2 regions of the Tumebacillus algifaecis genome follow, and region 2 is predicted to be linked to the other one. Evidence: a T-box and tRNA genes for the amino acid it is inferred to sense, from the RefSeq annotation. Region 2 holds a T-box; the other holds one or more tRNA genes.
The links. The T-box of region 2 lies ahead of pheS (phenylalanine--tRNA ligase subunit alpha). A T-box ahead of a tRNA ligase gene usually reads a tRNA of that ligase, here a tRNA-Phe.
Positions count from the first base shown of each region.

Region 1: it has a tRNA-Phe gene. The T-box ahead of pheS (phenylalanine--tRNA ligase subunit alpha) is inferred to sense a tRNA for this amino acid. The anticodon was not compared.

Region 1 covers NZ_CP022657.1:3,146,280-3,149,646, reverse strand. Annotated here, with positions in the region: gene ftsZ (cell division protein FtsZ) at 1-123, shown strand, start outside; tRNA gene CIG75_RS13445 (tRNA-Ser) at 452-543, shown strand; tRNA gene CIG75_RS13440 (tRNA-Lys) at 546-621, shown strand; tRNA gene CIG75_RS13435 (tRNA-Arg) at 641-717, shown strand; tRNA gene CIG75_RS13430 (tRNA-Glu) at 723-799, shown strand; tRNA gene CIG75_RS13425 (tRNA-Val) at 872-947, shown strand; tRNA gene CIG75_RS13420 (tRNA-Met) at 1,019-1,094, shown strand; tRNA gene CIG75_RS13415 (tRNA-Asp) at 1,098-1,174, shown strand; tRNA gene CIG75_RS13410 (tRNA-Phe) at 1,193-1,268, shown strand; tRNA gene CIG75_RS13405 (tRNA-Gly) at 1,363-1,437, shown strand; tRNA gene CIG75_RS13400 (tRNA-Ile) at 1,445-1,521, shown strand; tRNA gene CIG75_RS13395 (tRNA-Ser) at 1,538-1,630, shown strand; tRNA gene CIG75_RS13390 (tRNA-Met) at 1,634-1,710, shown strand; tRNA gene CIG75_RS13385 (tRNA-Gln) at 1,716-1,790, shown strand; tRNA gene CIG75_RS13380 (tRNA-Glu) at 1,792-1,868, shown strand; tRNA gene CIG75_RS13375 (tRNA-Val) at 1,941-2,016, shown strand; tRNA gene CIG75_RS13370 (tRNA-Met) at 2,088-2,163, shown strand; tRNA gene CIG75_RS13365 (tRNA-Asp) at 2,167-2,243, shown strand; tRNA gene CIG75_RS13360 (tRNA-Lys) at 2,303-2,378, shown strand; tRNA gene CIG75_RS13355 (tRNA-Arg) at 2,398-2,474, shown strand; tRNA gene CIG75_RS13350 (tRNA-Ala) at 2,482-2,557, shown strand; tRNA gene CIG75_RS13345 (tRNA-Gly) at 2,700-2,774, shown strand; tRNA gene CIG75_RS13340 (tRNA-Ile) at 2,782-2,858, shown strand; rRNA gene rrf (5S ribosomal RNA) at 2,877-2,993, shown strand; gene CIG75_RS13330 (NUDIX domain-containing protein) at 3,177-3,367, opposite strand, start outside.
Region 2 covers NZ_CP022657.1:1,310,559-1,313,925, forward strand. Annotated here, with positions in the region: gene CIG75_RS06000 (potassium channel family protein) at 1-88, shown strand, start outside; gene CIG75_RS06005 (TrmH family RNA methyltransferase) at 107-910, shown strand; gene CIG75_RS06010 (DUF2512 family protein) at 1,189-1,545, shown strand; T-box leader at 1,616-1,865, shown strand; gene pheS (phenylalanine--tRNA ligase subunit alpha) at 1,916-2,980, shown strand; gene pheT (phenylalanine--tRNA ligase subunit beta) at 2,996-3,367, shown strand, end outside.

The sequences.
Region 1 (3,367 bases), 1.8 Mb from region 2:
GAACGCCCAGCTCAGCCGAAGCCGGCATTGAACAAGACCGATATCAAGTCGTTTGGTACGGGTAACAACGCTGCTGTCGATAACCTCGACATTCCGGCGTTCTTGCGCCGCAACAACCGCTAGCTAAGAAAGAGACTCTTGAATAGGAGTCTCTTTTTATTGTCTATCAAAGATCGCAAGTCATACCTGATTGTGAACAGAGCAGTGTGTGGGCCATGACTGCGAATGTAGGGATGGTTTAGCAGTCTGAGTTGATCGAGCGCGCCTTTTGATTGCGTGAGGTATTTTAGTGATTGAGTGATAATGAGGGAGGTGATCTTGTGTAATGAATCAATTTGCTTGTATTTCGAGTGTGGAATGCTTTGAGTACAAGCATTGAAACGTGTTATATTAATACCTGTCGCCGCGAGAGCCGACAGCAAAACAATGAAAGAAACGCATGATGTATCACGGAGGAATGTCCGAGTTCGGTCGAAGGAGCTTGACTCGAAATCAAGTAGGCGGGTAACCGTCTCGGGGGTTCGAATCCCTCTTCCTCCGCCAGTGAGCCATTAGCTCAGTTGGTAGAGCAACTGACTTTTAATCAGTGGGTCGAAGGTTCGAGTCCTTCATGGCTCACCACTGTTACAATCTCATAAATGTGCCCATAGCTCAGCTGGATAGAGCGTTTGACTACGAATCAAAAGGCCGGGAGTTCGAATCTCTCTGGGCACGCCATGTATGGCTCGTTGGAGAAGCGGCTTAACTCACCGCCCTTTCAAGGCGGCATTCACGGGTTCGAATCCCGTACGAGTCACCATTTTCTTTAGAGGTTGCCCAACTAAGGGCGCGACGTCCTGTCGCAACGTTGGACACGGTACGTCCTGTACGTGGAGGTTTAGCTCAGCTGGGAGAGCATCTGCCTTACAAGCAGAGGGTCGGCGGTTCGATCCCGTCAACCTCCACCATTTTTAAAACAGGAAGGTCGGCTTTTGTTCGCGACGTCTTGTCGCAAGGTGGACATTTCCAAACATCATATCGCGGGGTGGAGCAGTTGGCAGCTCGTCGGGCTCATAACCCGAAGGTCGCAGGTTCAAGTCCTGTCCCCGCAACCACATGGAGCTGTGGTGTAGTGGCCTAACATGCCCGCCTGTCACGCGGGAGACCGCGGGTTCGAATCCCGTCAGCTCCGCCACTTTTTTCATCTCAATATGGCTCGGTAGCTCAGTCGGTAGAGCAGAGGACTGAAAATCCTCGTGTCGGCGGTTCGATTCCGTCCCGAGCCACCATTTTTCAAAAATAGTCCTGTTGCAGCGCGGGACAGAGGTAGCCCCGCTAAGAACGCGACGTCCTGTCGCAACGTGGGACGCATACATCCTGTATGCGGAAGTGGCTCAGGGGTAGAGCATCGCCTTGCCAAGGCGAGGGTCGCGGGTTCGAATCCCGTCTTCCGCTCCATTTTTAAGGGCCCATAGCTCAGTTGGCTAGAGCGCACGACTGATAATCGTGAGGTCGGAAGTTCGAATCTTCTTGGGCCCACCATTTCAATATTTCTTCTGGAGAGATGTCCGAGTTTGGTCGAAGGAGCACGATTGGAAATCGTGTAGGCGCCTAAAACGTCTCGGGGGTTCGAATCCCCCTCTCTCCGCCATGTGGCGGTGTAGCTCAGTTGGCTAGAGCAATCGGTTCATACCCGGTGGGTCGGGGGTTCAAGTCCCTCCGCCGCTACCACACATTGGGGAGTCGCCAAGCGGTAAGGCAACGGACTTTGACTCCGTCATGCGAAGGTTCGATCCCTTCCTCCCCAGCCATGGCTCGTTGGAGAAGCGGCTTAACTCACCGCCCTTTCAAGGCGGCATTCACGGGTTCGAATCCCGTACGAGTCACCATTTTCTTTAGAGGTTGCCCAACTAAGGGCGCGATGTCCTGTCGCAACGTTGGACACGGTACGTCCTGTACGTGGAGGTTTAGCTCAGCTGGGAGAGCATCTGCCTTACAAGCAGAGGGTCGGCGGTTCGATCCCGTCAACCTCCACCATTTTTAAAACAGGAAGGTCGGCTTTTGTTCGCGACGTCTTGTCGCAAGGTGGACATTTCCAAACATCATATCGCGGGGTGGAGCAGTTGGCAGCTCGTCGGGCTCATAACCCGAAGGTCGCAGGTTCAAGTCCTGTCCCCGCAACCACATGGAGCTGTGGTGTAGTGGCCTAACATGCCCGCCTGTCACGCGGGAGACCGCGGGTTCGAATCCCGTCAGCTCCGCCATTTAAATTTGCCCAACTTACTATGCGATCTCCTGGCGCGATGTTGGACATCCTGTATGTGAGCCATTAGCTCAGTTGGTAGAGCAACTGACTTTTAATCAGTGGGTCGAAGGTTCGAGTCCTTCATGGCTCACCACTATTACAATCTCATAAATGTGCCCATAGCTCAGCTGGATAGAGCGTTTGACTACGAATCAAAAGGCCGGGAGTTCGAATCTCTCTGGGCACGCCATTTTTACGGGGGTATAGCTCAGTTGGTAGAGCACCTGCCTTGCAAGCAGGGGGTCAGCGGTTCGAATCCGCTTATCTCCACCAGTTCTCATGACTTGTCCAACAAAAGCAACGTTGGACAAAGGTGCCTCACTAAGATCGCAACGTCCTGTTGCAACATGGGGCAGAGGTAGCCCCGCTAAGAACGCGACGTCCTGTCGCAACGCGGGACGCATACATCCTGTATGCGGAAGTGGCTCAGGGGTAGAGCATCGCCTTGCCAAGGCGAGGGTCGCGGGTTCGAATCCCGTCTTCCGCTCCATTTTTAAGGGCCCATAGCTCAGTTGGCTAGAGCGCACGACTGATAATCGTGAGGTCGGAAGTTCGAATCTTCTTGGGCCCACCATTTTATTAAGCACTATCGTCTAGTGGTAATGTCGTGGAGGTCACACCTGTTCCCATCTCGAACACAGAAGTTAAGCTCCACAGAGCTGATGGTACTTGGACCGCAGGGTCCTGGGAGAGTAAGACGCCGCTAGGCAAAGATGAGGACTCAGTTCGTAGAACTGAGTCTTTTTTGTTGTCCATAGACAAAAGAACGGTGCCAAGTTCGAAGCACCACCGCAGTGATCGTGGCGGCATGGTGTTTAGACTGTTCGGTCCTTTGGAGAACGGAGAACTTACTAGAAAATGAAAGACCCGATCCTGACTGGATCGGGTCTTTTCAATTATTCATGCGAATCCAGTTGGGCGAACTGTCATCGTCTGTGTGTACGCTCATGAAAACGGTGCGCTCCTGCTCATGTTGAAGGTAATGCTCAATCATGACACGGTTCGTCGGAATTAAGTCCAAATCGAGCCATTCGTTTCGTGAGATCCACTTTAGCACGCCTTCGTCCGTCTGAATGATCTCAC
Region 2 (3,367 bases):
GATTGCGACCGACCTGCTGCATGAAGGGGATGTTTTGGTCGTGGTCGGGAAGAATGACGATTTAGATGAGCTGGATCAAAATCGATAAAAGGGTGAAGAGATTCTGATGAGATTTGAACAGATTACTTCGGTGAAGAACAACCGAGTGAAAGACTGGGCTGCTTTGAAGCAGAAAAAATACCGTACGCAAACGGGATTATACATTGCGGAAGGCGTCCGTCTGGTCGAAGATGCGCTGGCGTCCGGCGCGCCGATCGAAGCGATTTTGGTAAGCGGGGATTTGCAGTCGGGCCGTTATGACAAGATCGTCAACGGCGTGGCTTCACAGAACATCCAGGTTTACGAAGTGACCGAGCAGGTGATGGAGCATGTGTCGGACACGAAGACTCCTCAAGGCGTGATTGCGGTGCTTCGTCAAACGATTGGCGATCCGCACGACTTTTTGGAAAACAAGACCGACCCGCTGTATTTGGTTCTGGATGGCATTCAAGATCCGGGCAATCTCGGCACGATGATTCGCACGGCCGATGCGGTCGGGGCGACAGGCGTGTTTCTTGGCAAAACCTGCGTCGATTTGTACAACCCAAAGGTGGTCCGTTCGACGATGGGTTCGATGTATCATCTTCCGCTGTTCGAAGTTGACCTCGAGTTGTTTCTGCCGGCCATGAAACGCCAAGGCGTCCGTGTCGTCGGCACGACGACCGATGCCGACAAGACCGTCTTCCAGCATGACTTCACGATCGGCACGGCGCTGGTCATCGGTTCTGAAGCGCACGGACTGAGCGCTGGTATCGCCGACCTCGTCGATCACAGCATCGCTCTGCCAATGCCAGGACAAGCAGAGTCATTGAATGCGGCGATCGCGTCGTCTGTCATGCTCTATGAGGCACTTCGTCAACGCACAAAGTAAGAGTAAGCGCTAGGCACTCGAAGGGGTGCCTTTTTACGTGGTGTAGACGTGCAGAGAAGTGCCGAGTGGCATGTGGCATGTGGCATGTGGCATGTGGCAGTCAGCAGTCAGCAGTCAGCAGGTAAGCAGGTAAGCAGGTAAGCAGGTAAGCAGGTAAGCAGGTAAGCAGGTAAGCAGGTAAGCAGGTAAGCAGGTCTAAGCAGGTCTAAGCAGGTCTAAGCACCGCTTGCATGGTTTGGGTCAGTGGGGGACAAACTGTGTCTATGGGGGTGTTTGCAGTGAACCGACATCTGCTGGCGTTTGTGGTGAAATTGGGCTCGACGATCGTAGCGATGTATTTTATCGCGCTGTTTTTCCCGCTCTGGGGCAAGATGAATTTTCTGCACGCGCTGCTCCTCGGTTTGATCGTCGCGGTGCTAGGGTATGTCATCGATTTGATCATTCCGCGGGCCATCAATTCGATTGTTGCCGTTGCCGTCGATTTGCTGATGGCCACGCTGATCGTCTATGCAGGAAACTATTTTCTCTCCGGCATGAGCGTGTCTTGGACGTTCGCTTGGTTTGTCGGTCTGCTCGTCGCTGGGTTTGAGATTTTCTATCACGCGATGTTCGTCAATCGAGTGGAACGAGGCTAAATTAGACCATTTTGGTTGCAAAGCGTTTTTTCCTGTACTATACTATGTAATTAACAGCACAATCTAAATCTAAACAGCGATGATGGAGAGAGTAAGCGACTCTGGAAGCGTTCAGGGAGAGAATGTCATAGACTGAAAGCATTCTCACGCGAGCACAGACCGCCGAAGTTCACTCCGTAGCTGCTTGCCTGAACAGTTTTTCTAAACTTGCGTAGGGTGAGCCGGCAGCAGTCTGCCGTTACCTTTCAACGAAGTGGAGTCATGGAGTGTTTTTCCCATGCTCAAATAGGGTGGTACCGCGAAGACCTTTCGTCCCTTGTTGGATGAAGGTCTTTTTTATTTTTGGAATCGAGTGCAGGAGGGAACCACGATGAAAGAACAGCTTGTCATGCTGAAAGAACAAGCGCTGGAAAAGCTGAAAGAGCAGTCAACGCTGCAACAGCTCGGGGATTGGAAAGCGACCTACCTCGGGAAAAAAGGTGAACTGACCGCCGCCTTGCGCGGGATGAAAGACTTGAGCGCCGAAGAGCGTCCGGTCATCGGGGCGATGGTCAACGAAGTTCGTGAAGCGCTGGAACAGGCGCTCGAAACGAAAGAAGAGGCGCTCCGACGCGCGGAACGTGAAAAGCGGTTGCGCGAAGAGACGATCGATGTCACGCTCCCAGGCCGCGCGCTTCCGTTGGGCAGCGAACATCCGCTCAACCGTCTGATCCGCGAGGCGGAAGAGATCTTCTTGGGCCTCGGTTTCCAAATCGCAGAAGGCCCGGAAGTGGAGACGGACTACAACAACTTTGGCGCACTCAACGTGCCGAAAAACCACCCGGCTCGCGATATGCAAGACACCTTCTACATTTCGGAAGACATGTTGTTGCGCACCCAAACCTCTCCGGTGCAAGGTCGCGTCCTCCGCGCCAACGTCGAAGCTGCCAAGCAGCGTGGGGAAACGTCGCCACAGCCGGTGCGCATCATCGCGCCAGGGCGCGTGTACCGTCGCGATGATGATGACGCGACACACTCTCATGTGTTCATGCAGATCGAAGGGCTCGTCGTGGACCGCAACATCCGCATGAGCGATCTGAAAGGCATCCTGACCACATTCACCCAACAGATTTTCGGCAGCGATGTGTCGATCCGCATGCGTCCTTCTTACTTCCCGTTCACCGAACCTTCGACCGAAGTCGATGTCACTTGCTACTCTTGTGGGGGCGAAGGTTGCCGCATCTGTAAGCAAACGGGTTGGATCGAAATTTTGGGCGCAGGCATGGTACACCCGAACGTGCTGGAGATGGCCGGGTATGATCCGGAAGAGTTTACCGGATTTGCATTTGGCATGGGCGTTGAGCGGATTGCAATGCGCCGCTACGGCATCGAAGACATCCGCCATTTCTATACCAACGATGTGCGCCTGATGTCGCAGTTCAAGTCTCGGGTATAGCAGGAGGGAAAATCAATGAAAATCAGCTATCAATGGCTTCGTGAATATGTAGAAATTGACGATCTTACCCCGGAGCAGGTGGGAGCACTGCTCACCGACGCTGGCGTTCCGGTCGAAGAGTTCACCCCGCTCAACCTTGGGGTCAAAGGTGTCGTCATCGGCCACGTCTTAGAGACGCGCCAACATGAAAACGCCGACAAGCTCCGCGTGTGTACGATCGATGCAGGCACGGGCGAACATCTGCAAATCGTCTGCGGTGCACCGAATGTGGCACCAGGCCAAAAAGTTCCGGTCGCGGTGATTGGTGCTGAACTGCCGGGCGATTTCAAAATCAAAAGGGCAAAACTGCGCGGCGTAGAATCGCAAGGTATGCTCTGCTCAGCTAAA